Regions from separate parts of the Bradyrhizobium sp. Bra64 genome, predicted to be linked through region 2. Evidence: predicted binding sites of a transcription regulator. Region 2 holds the regulator's gene; each other region holds the start of a gene.
The links. The regulator PhoB, encoded in region 2, activates phosphate uptake and scavenging genes when phosphate is short. The targets are predictions, from matches to a motif close to TGTCATNNANCTGTCAT.
Positions count from the first base shown of each region.

Region 1: phnC (phosphonate ABC transporter ATP-binding protein) is a predicted target of PhoB. The motif match lies at 3,608-3,624, and genes of this name have one in related genera.
Region 3: NR187_RS28900 (YbhN family protein) is a predicted target of PhoB. The motif match lies at 3,341-3,357, and genes of this name have one in related genera.

Region 1 is NZ_JALJRD010000006.1:259,766-267,275, reverse strand. Features, by position in the region: gene NR187_RS20170 (selenium-binding family protein) at 1-305, shown strand, start outside; gene NR187_RS20165 (hypothetical protein) at 383-976, shown strand; gene NR187_RS20160 (DUF1045 domain-containing protein) at 980-1,678, opposite strand; gene NR187_RS20155 (alpha-D-ribose 1-methylphosphonate 5-triphosphate diphosphatase) at 1,697-2,890, opposite strand; gene NR187_RS20150 (chloramphenicol acetyltransferase) at 2,887-3,549, opposite strand; gene phnC (phosphonate ABC transporter ATP-binding protein) at 3,723-4,532, shown strand; gene phnD (phosphonate ABC transporter substrate-binding protein) at 4,598-5,527, shown strand; gene phnE (phosphonate ABC transporter, permease protein PhnE) at 5,598-6,482, shown strand; gene phnE (phosphonate ABC transporter, permease protein PhnE) at 6,512-7,327, shown strand; gene phnF (phosphonate metabolism transcriptional regulator PhnF) at 7,386-7,510, opposite strand, start outside.
Region 2 is NZ_JALJRD010000017.1:103,306-110,815, forward strand. Features, by position in the region: gene NR187_RS31220 (ATP-binding protein) at 1-634, shown strand, start outside; gene pstS (phosphate ABC transporter substrate-binding protein PstS) at 779-1,792, shown strand; gene pstC (phosphate ABC transporter permease subunit PstC) at 1,923-2,912, shown strand; gene pstA (phosphate ABC transporter permease PstA) at 2,917-3,762, shown strand; gene pstB (phosphate ABC transporter ATP-binding protein PstB) at 3,759-4,583, shown strand; gene phoU (phosphate signaling complex protein PhoU) at 4,595-5,311, shown strand; gene phoB (phosphate regulon transcriptional regulator PhoB) at 5,334-6,041, shown strand; gene NR187_RS31255 (GcrA family cell cycle regulator) at 6,173-6,685, opposite strand; gene NR187_RS31260 (aspartate aminotransferase family protein) at 7,141-7,510, shown strand, end outside.
Region 3 is NZ_JALJRD010000013.1:144,934-152,443, reverse strand. Features, by position in the region: gene NR187_RS28915 (EAL domain-containing protein) at 1-932, opposite strand, end outside; gene NR187_RS28910 (MFS transporter) at 1,045-2,454, opposite strand; gene NR187_RS28905 (ferritin-like domain-containing protein) at 2,594-3,100, opposite strand; gene NR187_RS28900 (YbhN family protein) at 3,529-4,611, shown strand; gene NR187_RS28895 (hypothetical protein) at 4,696-6,651, shown strand; gene NR187_RS28890 (MFS transporter) at 6,885-7,510, shown strand, end outside.

The DNA.
Region 1 (7,510 bases), on a different contig from region 2:
GCGGCATCGCGCGCCGCACCCCCCATCCGAACGGCAAGGCATTTGCGGCCGGTCCGCAGATGGTGGAGATTAGCCGCGACGGCAGGCGCGTGTACTGGACCAATTCGCTCTATTCCACCTGGGATGACCAGTTCTATCCCGACGGCGTTCCGGGTGTGGAGGTCATGGCCAATGTCGGTCGCAATGGCGGCCTCGAGCTCGACAAGAACTACTTCGTGAGCTTCCCCGACGGATATCGTGCGCACCAGATCAGGCTGGAAGGCGGCGATTGTTCGACGGACTCCTTTTGCTACCCGTCGGCCTAGATTGGGCACACGCGAGCCTCGGCTGGCTGTGGCTCGCCCTCGTTGCGAGCGGCCTCTATCACGGGGTCAATCCGGGAATGGGCTGGCCGCTCGCCGTTTCGGCCGGGCTCATGGACAGGAGCCCGCGCGCGCTCTTTCGTGCGTTGTGGGCTCTGGCGGCCGGACATCTCCTGGCAACACTTCTCGTGCTGCTGCCATTCGCGTTCCTGCTCGTGCTGGCCAAGTGGCAGCATTCGATCCAGCTCGGCGCGAGCCTTCTCGTCATCGGCTTCGGCGTCTATCGGCTGGTCGAGCGGCGCCATCCGCGCACGCTGGCACGAATTCCGCCAACGCAATTGGCGCTCTGGTCATTTGCCGTTGCCATTGCTCACGGCGCCGCCTTGATGCTCGTGCCGATCTATCTCGGGCTGTGCCAGGCCTTCGAACTTGATGCCGGCCATGAGGCTGCCGGCGCGCTGATGAAGGCAAGTCTCGGGATGGCGGTGCTGGTGTCTTTGGTGCACGTGGCCGCCATGGTCAGCGCCGGCGGATGTCTGGCGTGGCTGGTCTATCGTCATCTGGGATTAAGGTTCGTCTCGCGAAGCTGGTTCAATCTGGATGTCATCTGGGCGACCAGCCTCGTTCTGGTTGGCGTTGTGGCGCTCGTCTTCAATCTCGCGAGCTGGCACTGACGCCTATCGCGTCAAAGCCCACTCGCCGATGATGCGAAACCTCGCCTTGGCATCGTCCTGCCTGAACAGTGCGATGCGATCGATCGCCAGCGTGTCGAGACCGAGCGTCGCAAACCTCGCCCGCAGCATGTCCAGAATCGGCCCGCGCCGCTCCGCGTCCAGCCGCCCCGTCAGCGTCATGTGGAAGCGGAATTCCTCCATCACGTAAGGGTAGCCCCAGCGATCGAGATTGTCGCGCTGCCGTTCGCTGAGCTTCTCGGGCTTGCGCCGCGCGCGGTCCTCACTGGTGAGAGCGACGCGGAAGGAATCGAAATCGCGAACGCAGTCTGCGGCGAGCTCTTGAAGCGCGTCGACCGGAACGGCCGGGATGACGGCGATGAAGCCGCTGATGGAATCGACGACCGGGCGGATCACGGGAATAGGCCGCGCCTTGCCTGCGAACGCGGCACAGGCCGCCATGAGATCGGCCTCGCTCTTGTCGGGCGCGAGCGCCATCGGCGCCTTCAGCGTGCCGTGAAAGCCGTATTTGCGCGGATCGGCGGTGATGTCGCGCCAGTCCGGCGCGAGATGCGATGCGTCGGCGGGAAAAGGCAGCTCGTCGCCGGTGGTGGCGTCATAACCGAGCAGCTCGGCGCCGAAGCGGGAGAGGGCGCTGTCGGCGTCTGCGGCAAAATAGATCGCGTAGCGGGGAAAACCTGTCATTGCCTCAGCATAACGAATTTAGGCCGCGACGACAGCCTCGCGCGGCGTTGCCACTGCTGCGAGCAGCCGCGTCGCATCGGTAAGATGGACGAGCTTGCCGCCTGATATCACCGCGATCAGACGCGGCCGCAGCAGCACGCTGTCGTCGACCAGCAGAATGTCCGCGCGCCGTCCTTCCGCGAGCACACCGCGATCGGCAAGGCCGATCGCGCGCGCGGGCGCGGCGGAAACCAGGTCCCAGGCTTGCGTCAGCGGCAGCACGCCGTCGGCGGCTAGACGGAACGCGGCGAGCAGCTGCGCGGGATAGTAATAGTCCGACGCCAGCACCGAGCAGAGGCCCTTGCCGATCATGTCGGATGCCTTGGTCCAGCCGGTGTGGCTGCCGCCGCGCACGACGTTCGGCGCCCCGTAGACGATGGCGTCGCCGTGGCTTGCGGCCTCCCGCGCCGTCTCCTCGTTGATCGGAAACTCCGCGATACCCACCCCCATGGCGCGAAATTCCTGCCGCATCGCCGGCGTCGCATCGTCGTGCGAGAGCATGCGCACCTCCGCTGCCCGGGCCGCGGCGGCGAGCCGGGTGATCGAAGCGGGAACGTCGGCGGCGCGCGAAACGATGTGCGCGACCAGGGTGTCGAAATCCTCGCTCGACAATCCCGTGCGCTCCACCATGCGGTTGCGCTTGCGCGGGTTGGAGATGTCGGCAACGACCCCGTCCATGTGGTCGTTGAAGGCGAACAGGTCGACGCGGCCCTCGGCGAGCCACTGGCTGATCTCGGCTTCGGCCTCGAGATTGTAGGTCTCGTGCCGCAGGTGGAAGCGGGTGTCGGCAGCGAACTGCGGGCGCTGCCGCTCGATCGCCTCCATCAAGCCACGCGCATTTCCGGCGCTGCGCAGGCCCGGCTCCCACGAACAGGTCGTGGCGTGAAACACCGTGGTGATGCCGTTGCTGATCGCCTGGCGGTCGCTGTCGGCGAGCGCCACGTCGATCGGGAAGTCGACGCCGGCGCGCGGCATCATCTGGCGCTCGAAGGCATCGCCATGCAGATCGACGATGCCCGGCAGCACCAGCAGGTTGCCCGCATCGAGCGCCAGCCGTGCACGGTCGCGCGAGGCATCGACCTGCGCAATGTCCGTTCCGGACACGAGAATCGAAGTCTCGACGAGTTCGGAGCCGATCAGGGCGCGGCCGCCTTCGAGAAAGATGTCTGTCACGCGACCGCGCTTCGCTTGCTGCTGCGGGAGGAGCTTGCCCGTGCTTCGTATGTCGAAAGAAAATCTTCAATCCCGAGCTTGCGGAAATCGGGCAGTGCTTCACGCAATTTGTCGTGATCCAAATCCCACCAGGAGAGCCTGGCAAGCCGCCCTGCGACCTCTTCCGAAAATCGACGCCGCATGATGCGGGCCGGATTGCCGGCGACGATGGCGTAGGCCGGCACGTCCTTGGTGACGATGGCGCCGGCGGCGATCACCGCGCCGGTGCCGATGTTGCGGCCCGGCAGCACGATGGCGCCGTGGCCGATCCAGACGTCATGGCCGATATGGACGTGGTGCTGCCGCCGCCAGCCGAAGAACTCGGTGTCGTCACTCTCGCCGGGGAAGTAGGCGCTGGAGCGATAGGTGAAATGCGCCTGGGTCGCGCGATGCATCGGATGATTGCCGGGGTTGATGCGCGTCATCGCCGCGATCGAGCAGAATTTTCCGATGGTGGCGTAGGTGATCTGCGCGTCGTTCACAACATAGGAGTAGTTGCCCATCGTGACTTCATTCAGGATCGTGCGCGCGCCGACTTCGGTATAGGTGCCGAGCCTGGTCTCATGGAGCTTCGCCGTGGAATCGATGGTCGGTTCGACCGAGAGCGCTTTACCGGCCATGCGGCATCCATAAGATCGAGGGCGGGCGTACCTCTTCGAGCGGCTTGATGACAACGTCATGACGATGTGATGACAGGGGAAGGTGTGCATGATCGTCGCACCGCAGCGCGCGTGTCACACAAGTGTCAAGCACCAGCGATAGCGGTTGGTCCCAGCATACTCTGGAGCCCTGCATGCTGGTGGTGGAAGGTCTGACGTGTCGCTTCGGCGTGAAAGCCGCGGTGGACGACGCTTCATTTCAAGTTTCCCCCGGCGGCTTCGTCGGTGTGATCGGGCGCTCCGGCGCTGGCAAGTCGACCATGCTGCGCATGATCAATCGCCTCGCGACGCCGACGCAGGGCCGCATCCTGTTCGACGGCCTCGACGTCACCGCGCTGCGCGGCAAGGAGTTGCGGCAGTGGCGGGCGCGCTCGGCGATGATCTTCCAGCAGTTCAACCTGGTCGGGCGGCTCGATGTTCTCACCAACGTCCTGATGGGGCGCCTCGCGACGATGCCGGCCTGGCGCTCGCTGACGCAGACCTGGCCCGAGACTGACAAGGCGCTGGCGATGTCGGCGCTCGAACAGTTCGACATCGCCTCGCTCGCCGCCCAGCGCGCCGACCAGCTTTCCGGTGGCCAGCAGCAGCGCGTCGCGATCGCCCGCGCGCTGGTGCAGCAACCCGACATCATCCTCGCCGACGAGCCGATCGCCTCGCTCGACCCGCGCAACACCAAGATCGTCATGGATGCGCTGCTGCGCATCAACAAGCACTTCGGCATCACCGTGCTCTGCAACCTGCATTCGCTCGACCTGGCGCGCAGCTATTGCGACCGCCTGATCGGCATGGCGCAGGGCCGCGTGGTGTTCGACGGCGCGCCGGCCGAGCTGACCGACCATGTCGCGCGCGAGCTTTACGATCTCGAAGCCACGGACGTCATGGGCGGCACGCCTGTACCGGCGCCCGAGGGCATTCCAGCGCTTGGAACGGCGGCCGCCGCCTGAGCGGCGCCTCATCTGCTTAGTTGCCAGTTTTGCGTCAACCGACCCCAACCGATGGAGAGGGTACCATGATCACTCGCAGACTAGTTCTTGCCGGCACTGCCGCGCTCGCCTTTGCCGGATCTGCTTCCGCCGAAGACTGGAAGACGAAATATCCGGAGATCACCTTCGCCGTGATCCCGGCCGAGAACGGCTCCGGCGTCACCGAGCGCTACGGGCCTTTCGTCAACTATCTGTCGAAGGAGCTCGGCATCAAAGTGACCCTGCGTGTCGCCAACGACTACGCGGCCGTCATCGAAGGCCAGCGTGCCGGCAACATCCATATCGGCTATTACGGCCCTGCCTCGTTCGCGCGCGCCCGCCTGACCGGCGTCAAGACCGACGCCTTCGTGATCGACGTCAACGCCGACGGCTCGAAGGGCTACTACTCGGTGTTCTACGTGCTGGCGAAGTCGCCGTACCAGAAGGTCGAAGAGCTCAAGGGCAAGAATCTCGGCCTGGTCGATCCGAACTCGACCTCAGGCAACAACATGCCGCGTTTCAAGCTGAACCAGATGGGCATCGATCCCGACGCCTATTTCTCCAAGGTCATCTTCACCGGCAGCCATGAGAACGCCGTGCTGGCCCTGGCTCAGGGCACGGTCGACGTCGCCGCCAACTGGTGGAATGCCGACGACGATTCCAACCTGACCCGCATGCTCAACAAAGGCATGGTGAAGTCGGCTGACGGCACCGTGATGAAGAAGGAAGACTTCCGCATCATCGTGAAGTCCGACCTCATCATCAACTCGCCCTACGCCTATCTCAGCGACCTCCCGGACGACATGAAGGCGGCGATCAAGAAGGCCTTCCTTGAGGCGGCGCAGAAGGATCCCGAGGCGTTCAAGAAGCTCTCCGACGGCAAGAACAAGCCGTGGGAGCCGACCGTCAATGACGATTACAACAAGACCATCGAGCTGATCAAGTTCGTCGACAATCTGCGCAAGAAGGCGTCCTGATCACGTCAGGACGATGCACTGGAGCCGGGTCGATGGACCCGGCTCTTTTTCTTGATGGACCGCCCGACACATGACGCTCGCCGTTTCGATTCTCCCCGAACAGCAGCTCGCGGTGCTGAATGTGGCCTACCGCAAGGCGGTTGCCCGCAAGCGCCTGCGGCTTATGGCAGGTGCAGGGCTGTTTGTTGCTGCGCTGATCGTGGCCTCGATCGGCGCCGAAGTTAACCTGCGCACCTTCTTCACCTATTTCGGCAATTTCATCAGCTATTTCGACCGTATTCTCACGCTCGACAACGGCCAGCGGGTCTGGACCAATTTTGGCGAGTGGTTCTGGGGGTGGCGCAATTGGCTGAAGCTGCTCGCCGAGACCCTGCTGATCAGCTATGTCGGCACGCTGATCGGAGCGGTGTTCGCGTTCGCGCTCAATTTCTTCGCGGCCGAGAATACTTCGCCGGGACCCTGGCTGCGCTTCGTGGTGCGGCGGCTGCTCGAGTTCGCCCGTACCGTGCCGGGCATCGTATTCGCGCTGATCTTCGTGATCGCCTTTGGTCTCGGCCCGATGGCTGGCGTGCTCGCGATTGCGATCCACTCCACAGGCGCGCTCGGAAAGCTGTTTTCCGAGATCGTCGAGAATGCCGACATGAAGCCGGTCGAAGGCATCCGATCGACTGGCGCGAGCTGGCTGTCCTGCATGCGCTTTGCGATCCTGCCCCAGGTCTCGGCCGGCTACGCGAGCTACGCGCTGCTGCGTTTCGAGATCAATGTGCGCGAGGCCTCGGTGATGGGTTTCGTCGGTGCCGGCGGCATCGGACAGGAGCTCATCGTCGCGATCCGCAAGTTCTACTACTCCGATGCCAGTGCCATTCTCGTGACGATCATCGTCACGGTCTTCCTGATCGACATCACGACCGGCTGGGTGCGCGGCCGACTGTTCGGCAAGGAGGCGCGGACGTGAGCAAGCGGCCCGAAGTCGATGCCGCGCAGATGCGCGCGCGCTATCCCGATGTGTTCGGGCGGCCGGCCGCGGCGCGGCTCGCGACGCCGACGATGATCGTCGCGGCGTTCGCGATTTTCGTCTATGGCCTCGTCGACCTCGATTTCTCTCCGTCGCGGCTCTTCAACGGCCTCAGCCAGCTCGGCTGGATCAGCATGATGATGATCCCGCCCGATCCCGGCTCGTCGCTGCCGCTATATCTGAAGGCGATGGGCGAGACGCTCTCGATTGCGCTGCTCGGCACCACGCTGGCTGCGCTGTTCGCGCTTCCGGTCAGCCTGTTTGCCGCGCGCAACGTGGTTCCGTCGAAAATCCTGCGCTTTCCGATCCGCCGTTTCCTCGATTCGATCCGCGGCGTCGACACGCTGATCTGGGCGCTGGTGTGGATCAACGTCGTCGGGCTCGGCCCGTTCGCCGGCGTGCTCGCCATCGCCGTGTCGGATTTCGGCGCCTTCGGCAAGCTGTTCTCCGAGGCGATCGAGGGCGCCGACCAGAAGCAGGTCGAAGGCATCCGCGCCTCCGGCGGCAGCGCGCTGCACGAGATCCGCTTCGGGCTGCTGCCGCAGGTCCTGCCCGTGATCGCCGGCCAGGTGCTCTATTTCATCGAATCCAACACGCGCTCGGCCACCATCATCGGCATCGTCGGCGCCGGCGGCATCGGCCTCCAACTCGCCGAACAGATTCGCGTGCTGGAGTGGCAGAAGGTGTCGTTCCTGATCCTGATGATCCTTGTCGCAGTCGCCGCGATCGATTTCATCTCGAGCAAGCTGCGTTTTGCCATCATCGGGCGGCGGGCGGTGGCCTGATCATCAATGCGCCTTTGCCCGCCCTACGATTCCGGTTTCGCGGAGAGAGGGGAAGAGCCTACGACTCCACCAGAAACTCCACCCGCTCCGCCGCAAACCGCGAATGCTTCGTAACCAGCGGCTTGTCGTCGAGATCGTGGTCGGTCGCGTCGACCACCAGGATCGGCCGTCCGAGCGGCAGAT
Region 2 (7,510 bases):
GCTGCAGGGCCAGGCCAAGGACGATCCCAGGGCACGCGAGCGCTTCCTCGGCATCATGCACAACCAGGCCACCCGCATGGCGCGCCTGATCGACGACCTGCTGTCGCTGTCGCGGGTCGAGCTGTCCGCCCATGTGCGGCCCGACACCCTGGTCGACCTGCTGCCGATCATCTTCCAGGTCGCCGACGGGCTCGAGCCGCTGGCGCGGGAACGCCAGGTCGAGGTCGAGACCAACCTGCCGGAAGCGCCGGTGATGATCGCCGGCGACCGCGAGGAGCTGCTGCGCCTGTTCGAGAACCTGATCGAGAACGCGCTCAAATACGGTGCCTCGGGCGGACGGATCATCGTGTCGCTCAATTCGGCTGCGGCCCCTGATGGAACTCCGGAAATCCGGGTCCTAGTCCGCGATTTCGGCCCCGGCATCGCGCCCGAGCACCTGCCGCGGCTGACCGAGCGGTTCTACCGGGTGGACGTCGGCGACAGCCGCTCGCAGGGCGGGACCGGGCTCGGATTATCGCTGGTGAAACATATTCTTAACCGCCATCGCGGCCGGCTTCTGATCGAAAGCGTGCCCAAGCAGGGCGCCACTTTCACCGCCTGTTTTCCCCAGGTCAGGACTGCGGCTTCAGTCTGAAATCCAAGTGATTTCAGCTGGTTGCGCGTGTCATCCGAGTGTCACGAAACCTTCGTAAAAGCACAGCCGACCGCTCCTAAAGGGACGGCACGGGGAGCGCGATCGGGCGCTGATGGCGCTTCGCTCCCCTGTATGGAGACCAGCATGAATTTCATCAAAACGATCGTCGCTGCCGGCTTGGTCGCCGCATCGACGACGGTGGCCTTTGCTGCCGATATCACCGGTGCCGGGGCGACCTTCCCGTTCCCGATCTATTCCAAATGGGCTGACGCCTACAAGAAGGAGACCGGCAACGGTCTGAACTACCAGTCGATCGGTTCCGGCGGCGGCATCAAGCAGATCCAGGCCAAGACCGTGACCTTCGGCGCGACCGACATGCCGCTCAAGGCCGAGCAGCTCGAGAAGGATGGCCTCGTCCAGTGGCCGATGGTGATGGGCTCGATCGTTCCCGTCGTCAACCTCGAGGGCGTGAAGCCGGGTGAGATGGTGTTCGACGGCGAGACGCTGGCCAGCATCTATCTCGGCAAGATCACCAAGTGGGACGACGCCGCGATCAAGAAGCTCAATCCCAATGTGAAGCTGCCTTCGGACGCGATTACCGTGGTCCGCCGCTCGGACGGTTCGGGCACGACCTTCAACTTCACCAACTACCTCTCCAAGGTCAGCCCGGACTGGAAGAGCAAGGTGGGCGAGGGCACCGCGGTCGAGTGGCCGGTCGGCGTCGGCGCCAAGGGCAACGAGGGCGTCTCCGGGAATATCGGCCAGACCAAGAACTCGATCGGCTACGTCGAGTATGCCTATGCCAAGCAGAACAAGCTGACCTACACCAAGATGGTCAACAAGGGCGGCAAGACCGTCGAGCCGACCACCGAGGCCTTCCAGGCGGCCGCCTCCAACGCCGACTGGGCCAAGGCTCCCGGCTATTACGTCATCCTGACCGACCAGCCCGGCGACAAGTCCTGGCCGATCACCGCGGCGACCTTCATCCTCATGCACAAGGATGCGACCGACAAGGCGGCCGCGAAGGAGGCCCTCAAGTTCTTCACCTGGGCGTTCAAGAACGGCGACAAGATGGCTGAGGAGCTCGACTACATTCCGATGCCCGACAGCGTTGTGAAGCTGATCGAGAAGACCTGGTCCGCCGACATCAAGAGCTGAGTGCTCTGGTCCCGGACGCAGTGCCGGGATCTGCAAGACGTCCGCTCCGGATCGGCTTTGCGCCGCATCCGGAGCGCAAGACCGACAATAAGCGTATATAAAACGGGCACAGGGGATCGGCGTGGCTGAGATGGCTGTCGAGAGCAATGTAGTTGATGCCGCCGGACCGTATGATCGCGCCAAGGCGTTGAGCGCGTTCAAGCTCGGCGATGTCACCTTCTACTGGATCACCCGGCTGAGCGCGATCTCGGTGCTGCTGATCCTCGGCGGCATCATCATGTCGCTGGTCGTCGGCGCCTTCCCGGCGATGAAGGAGTTCGGCCTCTCGTTCCTGTGGACGCAGCGCTGGGCACCGTCGGCCGATCCGCCCGTGCTCGGCGCGCTCGGGCCGATGTACGGCACGCTCGTCACCTCCTTCATCGCGATGCTGATCGCCATTCCGGTCGGTATCGGCATTGCGATCTTCCTGACCGAGCTCTGCCCGCAATGGCTGCGCCGCCCGATCGGCATGGCGATCGAGCTGCTCGCCGGCATTCCCTCGATCATCTACGGCATGTGGGGCTTCTTCGTGCTGGGCCCGTTCCTGGCCAACACCTTCCAGCCCTTCATGATCAAGATCTTCGACGGCATCCCCGTGCTGGGCACAATCTTCGCGGGACCGCCGTCCTATCTCAGCCTGTTCAACGCGGCGCTGATCCTCGCGATCATGGTGCTGCCCTTCATCACCTCGATCTCGGTCGACGTGTTCAAGACGGTGCCGCCGGTGCTGAAAGAGGCCGCCTACGGCGTCGGCTGCACCACCTGGGAAGTCGTCCGCAGCGTGGTGATCCCCTACACCCGCGTCGGCGTCATCGGCGGCGTCATGCTGGCGCTCGGACGCGCGCTGGGCGAGACCATGGCGGTGACCTTCATCATCGGCAATTCGTTCCGCATCTCGGGGTCGATCTTCGCGCCGGGCACCACGATCTCGGCGGCGATCGCATCCGAATTCGCCGAAAGCGACGGTCTGCACCAGTCCGGCCTGATCCTGCTCGGCCTCTTGCTGTTCGTACTGACGTTCTTCGTGCTGGCCGCGGCGCGGCTGATGCTGATGCGGCTGGAAAAGAAGGCGGGGAACTAACGCGATGAACCCGATCTATGCACGTCGCCGCCGCAAGGACCTCATCATCCGCGGTCTTTGCTTCGCGGCTGCCGCCTTCGGCGTCACCTGGCTCGCGCTGATCCTGATCACGCTGCTGTACAACGGCCTTGCGGGCCTGAATGTTCAGCTGTTCACCGAGAACACGCCGCCGCCCGGATCCAACGAGGGCGGCCTGCTCAACGCCATCGTCGGTTCGCTGATGATGACCGTGATCGGCGTCGGTATCGGTGCGCCGCTCGGCATGTTCGCCGGCACCTATCTCGCCGAATACGGCCGCAACGACAAGCTGACGTCGGTGATCCGCTTCATCAACGACATCCTGCTCTCGGCGCCATCGATCATCATCGGCCTGTTCATCTATGGCGCCGTGGTGGTGCCGATGCGCGGGTTCTCGGCGGTCGCCGGCTGTCTCGCGCTCGCCGTCATCGTCATTCCGGTGGTGCTGCGCACGACCGAGGACATGCTGCTCTTGGTACCGAACGCGCTGCGCGAGGCGGCCTCGGCGCTCGGGCTGCCGCGCTCGCTGGTGATCAAGCGGATCGCCTACCGTTCGGCGCGCGCCGGCCTCATCACCGGCGTGCTGCTCGCCACCGCCCGCGTCGCCGGCGAGACCGCGCCGCTGCTGTTCACCGCGCTGTCGAACCAGTTCTTCAGCCTGGACCTGACCAAGACGATGGCCAACCTGCCGGTCACCATCAACAACTTCGTGCAGAGCCCCTACGCCTACTGGAAGCAGCTGGCATGGAGCGGGGCGCTGCTCATCACCCTGACCGTGCTTGCCCTGAACATTGGCGCGCGCATACTTGGCGCCGAGAGGACCGCAAAATGAGTGAACTTTCAGTATCGTCGATGAGCGCGGCCGGTGGCCTGCCCCAGACGGCAGCATTGCCCGAGGCTCCCCCCAAGGTGACGGTGCGCAACCTCAATTTCTATTACGGCGAGCACCACGCGCTGAAGAACATCAACCTGACGCTCGGCACCAACCGCGTCACGGCGTTCATCGGCCCGTCGGGCTGCGGCAAGTCGACCCTGCTGCGCATCTTCAACCGGATGTACGACCTCTATCCGGGCCAGCGCGCGACCGGTCAGGTGATGCTCGACCAGACCAACATCCTCGACGGCAAGCTCGACCTCAATCTGCTGCGCGCCCGCGTCGGCATGGTGTTCCAGAAGCCGACGCCGTTCCCGATGACGATCTACGAGAACATCGCTTTCGGCATCCGTCTTTACGAGAAAATCCCGAAGTCCGAGATGGACGGCCGGGTCGAGAAGGCGCTGCGCGGCGGCGCGCTCTGGAACGAGGTCAAGGACAAGCTCAACGCGTCGGGCCTGTCGCTGTCCGGCGGCCAGCAGCAGCGCCTCTGCATCGCCCGCACGGTCGCGGTGCGGCCCGAAGTGATCCTGTTCGACGAGCCCTGCTCGGCGCTCGATCCGATCTCGACCGCCAAGGTCGAGGAGCTGATCCAGGAGCTGTCCGAGAACTACACGATCGCGATCGTCACCCACAACATGCAGCAGGCGGCGCGCGTCTCCGACAAGACCGCCTTCATGTATCTCGGCGAGTTGATCGAGTTCGACGAGACCAGCAAGATATTCACGTCGCCGACCGATCGGCGCACGCAGGACTACATCACCGGCCGGTTCGGCTGAGGAGACAGGACATGGGTTCCGAACATACCGCAAAGGCCTTCGACACCGACCTCCAGGAGCTCACTCGCCTGGTCGCCGAGATGGGCGGAATCGCAGAGCGCATGATCGTCGATTCCGTCGATGCGCTGATCCGCCGCGACGTCGCGCTCGGCCAGCGCGTCGTCGCCATCGACGTCGAGCTCGACGCGCTCCAGAAGAAGATCGAGGAGCGCGCCGTCCTCACCATTGCGCGCCGCCAGCCGATGGCGGTCGATCTGCGCGAGATCGTCGGCGCCATGCGCGTCGCGACCGATCTGGAGCGTATCGGCGACCTCGCCAAGAACATGGGCAAGCGCGTCGCGGCGCTGGAAACGGATTTTCATCCGCTCAAGCTGTTCCGCGGCCTCGAGCACATGACCGACCTCGTGCAGCAGCAGGTCAAGTCGGTGCTGGACGCCTATGCCGCGCACGATCTGCCGGCGGCGATGGCGGTGTGGAAGGGCGACGAGGAAGTCGATGCCATCTGCACCTCGCTGTTCCGCGAGCTTCTCACCTACATGATGGAGGATCCGCGCAACATCTCGTTCTGCATCCATTTGATGTTCTGCGCCAAGAATATCGAGCGCATCGGCGACCACGCCACCAATATCGCCGAGACCGTGTTCTACATGATCGAGGGCCAGGCGATCACCGACAAGCGGCCGAAGGGCGACATGACGAACTTCGCCACGACGGTTCCGAATACCTGATCACGCAAGGAGCGACGACACCATGGGCGCACGCATTATGGTGGTTGAGGACGAGGAAGCTCTCACCGAGCTTCTTCGCTACAACCTCGAAGGCGACGGCTATGACGTCGAGACGGTGATGCGCGGCGACGACGCCGACACCCGGCTCAAGGAGCACATCCCCGATCTCATCGTGCTCGACTGGATGCTGCCGGGTCTGTCCGGCATCGAGCTGTGCCGACGGCTGCGCACCCGGCCCGAGACCAAGCAGCTCCCGATCATCATGCTCACCGCGCGCGGCGAGGAGAGCGAGCGGGTGCGGGGTCTTGCGACCGGCGCCGACGATTACATCGTCAAGCCGTTTTCGGTGCCGGAGCTGCTGGCGCGGGTGAAGGGCCTCTTGCGGCGCGCAAGCCCGGAGCGGCTCGCCACCGTGCTCGCCTATGGCGACATCGAGCTCGATCGCGACAAGCGCCGCGTGGCGCGCTCCGGCCGGCCGATCGACCTCGGCCCGACCGAATATCGCCTCCTGGAGTTCTTCCTGGAGCATCCGGGCCGGGTGTTCTCGCGCGAGCAGCTGCTCGACAGCGTCTGGGGCCGCGACATCTACATCGACGAGCGCACGGTCGACGTGCATATCGGCCGCCTGCGCAAGCTGCTCAATCTCGGCCGCGAGCAGGACCCGATCCGCACCGTCCGCGGCGCCGGCTATGCGCTGGACGACCGTTTCGCGAAGGCGGAGCAGGCGTAAGTTCAGCCGCGAACAGGCAAGTAAAAAGCGCGCCGGGCGGCGCGCATTTCCATTTTTCGATCGTTCCGGTCCCTACTGCGCAATTGCGCGCTAGCTAGTTAGGCCGGGACGATGTCGTTTGGAGCCGGGCTTCAGCGCGGCCCCGGCTTCGCCGGTGCGCGCCGGCGATCCGCCGCGGGCTGATACGCCACGCGCGAGTGCTGGGCGCAATAGGGCAGGCCGGAGAGGGCCTTGCCGCCGCAGAAGAAGAAGTCCGGGCTCGAGGGATCGCCGACCGGCCAGTGGCAGGTCGCCTCGTTCAGCTCCAGCAGCGACAGCCGCTGGCTCATCGGCACCACGTTGTCGTAGGTGACCGGCTCAGCCTCCACCTCGACCTCGAAGGCCTGCGCCAGCGCGGTGTTGCCGCGCGAGATCGGACGGGTCACCCGCATCATGTGCTGCGCGGGACGCGCCTTGCGCGGCCGGGGCGCTGCGGAAGATGGGCTCTTGGCGCGGCCCGACAGGCCGAGCCTGTGCACTTTGCCGATCACGGCATTGCGGGTCACATTGCCGAGCTCAGCCGCGATCTGGCTGGCCGAAAGTCCGGCCTCCCAGAGCTTTTTCAGCTGCTCGACGCGATCATCGGACCAGGTCAAAACCGTCATTGCACCCTTTCCCTCGCTGCGCGCCAGCCATCCTGGGGCCTCGCAGCGAATGCCTAAGCCTTAAAAACCCGTGCCGTCAGAATCCCTTAAGGCTCGCCGGGCGCGCCAATGACGCCCGAACGTTTACGCCGGTACATAAGGACTTAGAGATCAGAACCGCTGCACGAGATGTCGTATCTGACAATCCAAACGCTACAATATGGCGTGACTCCCGCGCAAGAGTCCGCCGACTCGCTTCCACATGTTCCGTGGTGAAAAACCCGCAAAATCGGCACCGCAAGACTACGGATTCTGCGTTTCGCGAGGCTTTCCGGGCGGCATTGACACCCGTCTTGCCAGGCATAAGATAGTGCCGCGTGCCGCCCTTAAAAGGCGGCACGTTTCGTTTTCCGGACCGGTCAATGGTGCGTTGCGCAATGCACATTCAGGCCGTCCACAACATTCAAGTGATCGTCATGACCAACAGCGCCGCGCCGCATTTGCTCCCTGTTTTCGCCAGGGCCGACCTCGGCTTCGAGCGCGGCGAGGGCTGCTGGCTGATCGCGACCAATGGCGAGCGCTATCTCGATTTCACTTCGGGCGTCGCCGTGAATGCGCTCGGTCATGCTCATCCCGCGCTGGTCGCAGCGTTGCAGGAGCAGGCGACCAAGCTCTGGCACATGTCGAACCTGTTCCAGAGCCCGGACGGCGAGAAGCTTGCGAACCGCCTCTGCAACGAGAGCTTTGCGGACTTCGTGTTCTTCTGCAATTCCGGCGCCGAGGCGCTGGAAGGTGTGATCAAGCTGGTCCGCCATCATCACTTCTCCAAGGGGCATCCGGAACGCT
Region 3 (7,510 bases), on a different contig from region 2:
TCGCCCTGCCACTGGCCCCTGGCCTGCTCCTCCCGCAGCACATCGACCAGCAGGCGGCCGGCGAGCGGGATGTCGGTGCGGCCGAGCATCGCGGCATAGCGTTCGTTGAACAGGATGATCTTGCCGTCCGCGTCGAACATGCACAGTCCCTGCGACATGTTCTCGAGCGCCGTGTCCAGCACGATCTGCTGGCGGCCCAGCTCGCCCTTGGCGCGGCGGTCGAGCAGCGCGGCCACGAGCGCAATCGCGATGATCGCAACAGCGGCACCTGCGGTGAGGAAGGACAGCGAGGCCGGCGAGACGGACAGCCCGCTGATCGCGATCGTCGGGTCCGGCGTCAGCAGCACCGCGCCCATCGCGGTGAAATGATGCGCGACGATGGCGACCGTCAGCAGGGCGGTCGCGGCCAGCGCATGGAAGCGGTTGTCGCGCCGCGCTGCGACGAACAGCGCGAGCGCTGCAAACACAACTCCGAACAGCACGGAGGCGGCAACCGTGCTTCCGATCCAGTCCACGCGCGCCGGCATCTCCAGCGCGGCCATGCCGGTGTAGTGCATCGTCGCGACGCCTGTGCCGACGATTGCGCCGCCGAGCACGATCCACGGCGCGCGTGAGGATGATACCGCGATGCTCAGCCCCACGAAGGTCACGGAGATCGCGAAGACCAGGGAAAGGATCGTCACCGGGATGTTGTAAGCGCCGGCGCCACCCGGCCCGTAGGCGAGCATCGCGATGAAATGCGTCGCCCAGATGCCGCATCCGCTGACGGCGGCGTCCAGGGCGATCCAGGCCAGGCGACCGGGGCCGTTCGACGCCCGAGCCCGGTGAAACAGGCTGATCGCCGCCGCGCTTGCGAGCAGACACACAGCGCCGCCAAGCGCCACAAGCCGCCAGTCGTGCTCTTCGGCGAGACAGTAGAATACTTGGTACATTGCAGGCCCCTATCGACCCGCACTTGAACCGACAGAGGTGGATAGTCGGTAACTGGCTACGTGCCCCCTTCGGGGATGGTGAACGGAAGGTGTGTCCATTCGCTCGGATTGTTCATCCGCGCGCCGGTGCACCGAGGCCGATCACGGCGGCGGCGAGCAGCAGCACCGCCGCCGACAGAATCAGCGACAGATGCATGCCGGTCACGAACGCCCCCTCCGAGGCCACCAGCGAGCCGAACAGCGCGACGCCGAGGACGCTGCCGGATTGCCGCGTCGCGTTCAGGACGCCCGCCGCGATACCGGAGCGCGCCTTCTCGACGCTGCCCAACAAGGTCGAGGTCAGCGGCGGCACCAGCAGCCCAAGTCCGCCGCTGATCGCAATCATCTGGGCAAGGATCGCCCAATAGCTCGTCCCGGCCTCGATCCAGAGCAGGCCGAGGCAGCCAAGCGCCGAGACGCAGGCGCCGACGACGATGGTCGGGCACGGGCCGATATGCTCGGCGAGGCGCGGCGCCAGCAGATTGAACGGCAGCACCGCCCCCATCATCGGCACGAAGGCGAGACCGGTCCACCACGCCGACAGCCCGTTGATCCTCTGGAAGTACAGGCTGAGCACGAAGATCAGGCCATAAATCGCAATGTTGACGAGCAACCCGACGAGCGAAGTCAGCGCGAACAGCCGGTGGCCGAACAGCGACAGCGGCAGCATCGGCTGTACCGCGCGGCTCTCGCGCCAGACGAAAAGCGCGCCGACAATGGCGGCTCCGACGAAGGCCGCGATCACGGCTGGATGTTCCCAGCCGAGCGAACCGCCTTCGATGATCGCGCCGGCCAGCGCCCCCAACGCACCGATCGCGGCAAGCTGTCCGGGCAGATCGATCTCGCGCGAGCGCGCCTGCGTGGTTTCGCTGGCGTAACGCCAGCTCAGCCACAGGCCGGCAAGCCCGATCGGCAGATTGACCAGGAAGATCGCGCGCCAGCCGACCAGCGTGATCAGCGCGCCGCCGACGAACGGGCCCGCGGTGAGGGCAAGGCTCGCTCCGGCGGCCCAGACCGCCACGGCACGGCCGCGCTCGCGGTCGTCCGGATAGGCATGACTGAGCAGCGCGAGAGAATTCGGCACCAGGATCGCCGCCGCCAGGCCCTGGACCAGCCGCGCTGCGATCAGCACGGCCGCATTGGGCGCCAGTGCGCAGGCGAGCGAGGCCGCGGTGAAGATGGCGAAGCCCGCCATGAAGATGCGCTTGGCGCCGATCCGGTCGCCGAGCGCGCCGGCCGTCAGAATGAACGCGGCAAATGCAATGGTGTAGGCGCTGACCACCCATTGCAGCTCGGCGACGCCGCCGCCGAGCGTCCTGCCCATCGCACCGAGCGCGGTGTTGACGATGGTGACGTCGAGCTGCACCACGCCATAGCCGAGGCTCATCGCGGCGAGCGTGAGGGAGGTTGCAAGACGCGAGCCGGCACGCGGCGCGCCGGCTCCGTCGTCGAAGGATTCATTTTTGATGGTGCTTGCTCGCATGCTGCCAACTCGGTTGCAGCCCCATGCGAAACATACGCTTCCATCCCGCCGTCATGTTTCGACAATGACCGAATGATGGATGCGTCACATGCAAGCGCCGCGCGGATGGCCGCGCGGCGCTTTTTTTGATTACCTCACCTTAGCTGGCCGCGCGGAGATTCACCTTGCTCTCGGCGAGCGTGGTCAGCTTCTTGTCGGTCGCCTTCTCTTCCTCCAGCGTCTTGGCGAGCACGCTGGCGCAGTCATTGCGGCCAAGCTGCTTGGCCCAGGCGATCAGGCTGCCATAGCGGGCGATCTCGTAATGCTCGGCGGCCTGCGCTGCGTTGATCAGGGCGGCGTCGAGCACCGCTTTGTCCGCGACCTCGCCGGCGGTCTCGTCGGCCTCCTCGATGATGCCGTCGATCGCCGGGCAGTCGACCGCCTTCACCTGAGCACCGTGCATCTTGAACACTTCCTCCAGCCGCTTGACGTGCTGCTTGGTTTCTTCGAGGTGCGTCAAAAAGCCCTGTTTCAGCTGCGGATCGGTGGCCTTGTCGGCCATTTTCGGCAGGGCCTTGGCGAGCTGCTGCTCGGCATAATAGATGTCCTGAAGCTGGTGCACGAACAGGTCGTTCATGGTCTTGATGTCTTTCGTGAACAGTCCCATCGGTCCGATCCTCTCGAGGTTTCGGGAACACGGACGCAGCGGCCTGCAAGAAAAGCCGCGTATTCCGCCATGTTCGATTGCTGATGGTGGCCTAACGGGCACCCGGCATCGGCGTTCCAAAAAAGCCCGCATCGCTTGAGCTGGAACAATGCCGACCGCGCCAGGATTTGAAACCATGCCGAGACACGGACGCGAGAGCCGAACCGGTCCCACGACTCATATGCTTAACGCCCGCCCGATGTGAACCGCGTATGACAAAAGTGGCCGGTCCGGCGCAGAACCTATCATTGTCAAGGGCTGCACAAGTTACTGTTTTTGCCTTAAATGAGCTACATCATGCCTAGCGATCGAAGCCCATTTCGGGCAGTGATCGCACCCGACCGGCCAATCTCTGGCCCGGTCGGTTTTGCCCCCCGCCGGGAGGACGAATGCACGGACTGCTGCCCGCGCTGAAACGCGGCTTCAAGAGATGGATCGGCTGGCGACGGCTCGGCATTGCCGCGAGCGTCTTCATCATCGCCTTCGCGATCACCACGCTGGTGCGGACCCTCAAGGGCATCGATACCGGTGTCATCCTGACCGCGTTGACCGAGATTCCCCGCGGCAATATCGGGCTGGCGGCGATCTGCGTCTTTTTCGCGTTCTGTACGCTGACCTTCTACGATTTTTTTGCACTGCGAACGATCAGCAAGAAGCACGTGCCCTATCGCATCGCGGCGCTCTCCAGCTTCACGTCCTATTCGATCGGCCACAACATCGGCGCCACGGTGTTCACGGGTGGCGCGATCCGCTTCCGGATCTATTCCGATTACGGGCTGAACGCGATCGACGTCGCGAAAATCTGCTTCCTGTCGGGGCTGACCTTCTGGCTCGGTAACATCTTCGTGCTCTCGATCGGCATGGCGATCCATCCCGACGCCGCGTCCTACATGGATCAGCTGCCGTCATCGATCAATCGGCTGATCGCGCTCGGCGGCCTCGCCTCGATCGCCGCATATCTGGTCTGGCTCTGCATGGGCGAGAAGCGGCGCGAGCTCGGCCAAAAGGGCTGGAAGGTGGTGCTGCCCTCGGCGCCGCTGACGCTGGTGCAGATCCTCATCGGCGTGGTCGATCTCGGCTTCTGCGCGCTGGCGATGTATCTGCTGGTGCCGGCCAGTCCGCAGATCGATTTTCTGTCGCTTGCCGTGGTGTTTATCCTGGCGACCCTGCTCGGCTTCGCCAGCCATGCCCCCGGCTCGATCGGCGTGTTCGACGCCGCCATGCTGGTGGCGCTGCCGGAATTCGGCCGCGAGCAGCTGCTGGCGACGCTGCTGGTGTTCCGCATTCTCTATTTCGTGATCCCGTTCGGCCTCGCCATCTCCATCATGGGCGCGCGCGAGCTCTGGATGAACGTGGTGGAGCCCTGGCAGGAGCGGCGGCGGCTGGCGGAGGCCTGCGCACAGGCCAACCTGCCCAAGCAGGTGACGCCCATGGAGCGCGAGCGGCTGCTGCGGCAGGCCAACAAGCGCTGACGCGGACGGTCCAGACAAAGGTTGCAGGCGGGGGAGCAATGCTCTCTTATTTCCGCCTCAACTTTGCCGTTGAAGACGCGGGCCATGATCCGAGCATCCCTTCGCACTCTCTCCGCAGGCGCCCTGCTGCTTGCCGGGATCCTGACCGCCTTGCCGCCCGAGCGCGCCGCCGCGCAGGACTCCGGCGCCCTGCAGATCAATTGGGAGGTGCGCAACCGCTTCCGGCTGTTCCGCGAGGAGCGTGATTTCCTGCTCCATGTCGAGAATGCGGGCAACCGCAGCATTCTCGCCGCCGAACAATCGCTGGAACTCCAGAGCGAGGGTCGCGGCTGGGCCCGCAACATGGTCAACCGCCTCTGCATCGACCTCCAGGGCCGGGTCAACCAGCCCTGCACCCGGGACAACGTGAAGGAAAACTACCTCACCCCGGTCGATCACCCCGTCACCGTGCGTCTCACCGGCGCGGTGCCGGTCGGCGCTACCTGCGCCTGGTCGTTCGACGACGGCGACGGGCCGCAGACCTCGACTTTCGACTGCGCCGAGCCGGTCAATCTGCGGGTCCGCTATGGCAAGCAGACGGTCGCGAGCGTGGACGTCTCCTCCGGCTCCGATCCGACCCAGCGTGTCCAGGCCGAGATCCAGGTTCGCGACATCTTCGTGGCCGGCTTGGGGGACAGCATCGCCTCGGGCGAAGGCAATCCGGACCGGCCGCTGGCGCTGTCCGACGAAGGCTTCTGCTTCCGCTCCTATCTCGGCACCGCCGCCGGCGGCCAGTACTACCGACCGAGCCGCGCCGGCTACAAAGGCGGCCGCGCCTGCGAGGCGCCGGATTCGCTCGCCAACTGGCAGCGCTACGGCGCGCTCTGGTTCAACTCACCCTGCCACCGCTCGCTCTACAGCTACCAGGCCCGCACCGCGCTGGCGCTCGCTGTGCGCTACACCCACGTCGCGGTGACCTTTTTGCCGCTCGCTTGCACCGGCGCCAGCATCGGCGACGGACTGCTCGGCTCGCAGCGCGCCCGCGAATGTCCGCCCGGCAAGACCGGCGTCTGCAACACCAGCGTGAACGCGCAGGTTGCCGAGTTGCGTGAAGCGCTCACCGCCGCCAGGAAGCGCCAGCCCGACCGCACGCTCGACCTCGTGCTGCTCTCGGTCGGCGCCAACGACGTCTATTTCTCCGGCCTCGTCGCCGACGTCATCGTCGACACCGCGACCGAGCGCGCCCTGTTCCGCCGCTCCGGCGTGATGGCGAACGTCGATGATTCCCGCGATGCGCTGGCGCGCGAGCTGCCGCAGAATTTCGTCAAGTTGCGCGAGGCGCTTAAGCCGCTGGTCGGCGGCGACCTCTCGCACGTGGTCTATGTCTCCTACGCCAACCCGGCGCTCGCCGATGGCGGCGTGCCCTGCCGCGGCGGCCGCGCCGGCTTCGACATCCACCCGTCCTTCAACGCCGACCCGCAGCGCCTCGCCCGCGTCTCGACCTTCGTCGACACGGAATTCCTGCCGCAACTGAAGGGCCTTGCCACCTGCACCCGCGGTGCGCTGTGCCGCGATCCGGAAGCCGACCGCATGACCTTCGTCGACGCGCACCAGGCCGCGTTCGCCGATCACGGCTTCTGCGCGCATTCGGGCAACGATCCGGAGTTCGACCGCACCTGCTTTGCCGAGAACGGCCAGAGCTTCAATCCCGATATCGTGAGCGCGGCGAGCCAGCCGATGCTGTGCGGCCGCAGCGCCTCCGAATTCCGCGCCTATCTGCCGCGCGCGCGCTGGATCCGCGACGCCAATGACAGCTACTTCGCGGCCATGACCTATCCGCAAGGCCTGCCGGCCGCGAGCCAGCCGACCGACATCCACGACGCGACCTGGGGCGTGCTCTCCGCCATCTATGGCGGCGCCGTGCATCCGAGCGCCGAAGGTCACGCCGCGATGGCGGACGCGGCGCTGCCGGCCGCGAGCGCAGTGCTCGGGCTCGATGCCGTGCCGCCCGGCGTGACGCGCGGACTGCTGCCGCAACTGCTTCCGGGCGCGCAGCAGTAAATAGCAAGAGCGAACTCTCTCCGCGCCGTCATCGCGAGCGCAGCGAAGCAATGACGAGTTGGTGGCTCGAGCACTCGATCCCGGTCACGATTTCCACGCATCGTTTCCTCGACCTGCCGTTCCATCAATCCAAAAACGGCATCAATCGATACCCCCTTGAACTTGGACACTTTGCCGCGCGCGCCTCTAGGAGTCGCAGTGAGGAAACATTTCGAGTTCTAAGGAGGCGCGTGATGAGCGCAGTGGTGTCCGCAACGGACGTGAGGAGGTCTCGCGTCAGGTTGTTCATCGTGACCATGTTGTTCCTGGTCACGATCGTCAATTACGCCGACCGCGCCACGCTCTCGATCGCGGGCCCCGCGCTCTCCAAGGAGCTCCATCTCGATCCCGTCGCCATGGGCTACATCTTCTCGGCCTTCGGCTGGTCCTATGTGATCGCGCAGGTGCCGGGCGGCTGGCTGCTCGACCGCTACGGCTCGCGCCTCGTCTATGCCTTCAGCATCATCGTCTGGTCGATCTTCACGATGATGCAGGGCTGGGTCGGCTTCTTCAGCGCCGGCACCGCGATCACCGTGCTGTTCGGCCTGCGCTTCCTGGTCGGCATCGCCGAGGCTCCGTCCTTCCCCGCCAACGCCCGCATCGTCGCGGCCTGGTTTCCCGGTAACGAGCGCGGCACCGCATCGGCTTTCTTCAATTCGGGGCAGTATTTCGCCACCGTGATCTTCGCGCCGCTGATGGGCTGGATCGCGCACGACTACGGCTGGCGCTACGTGTTCTTCGTGATGGGCGCGCTCGGAATCCTCATGGGTCTCGCCTGGATCAAGACCATCTATGGCCCGAAGGAGCATCCCGGGATCAA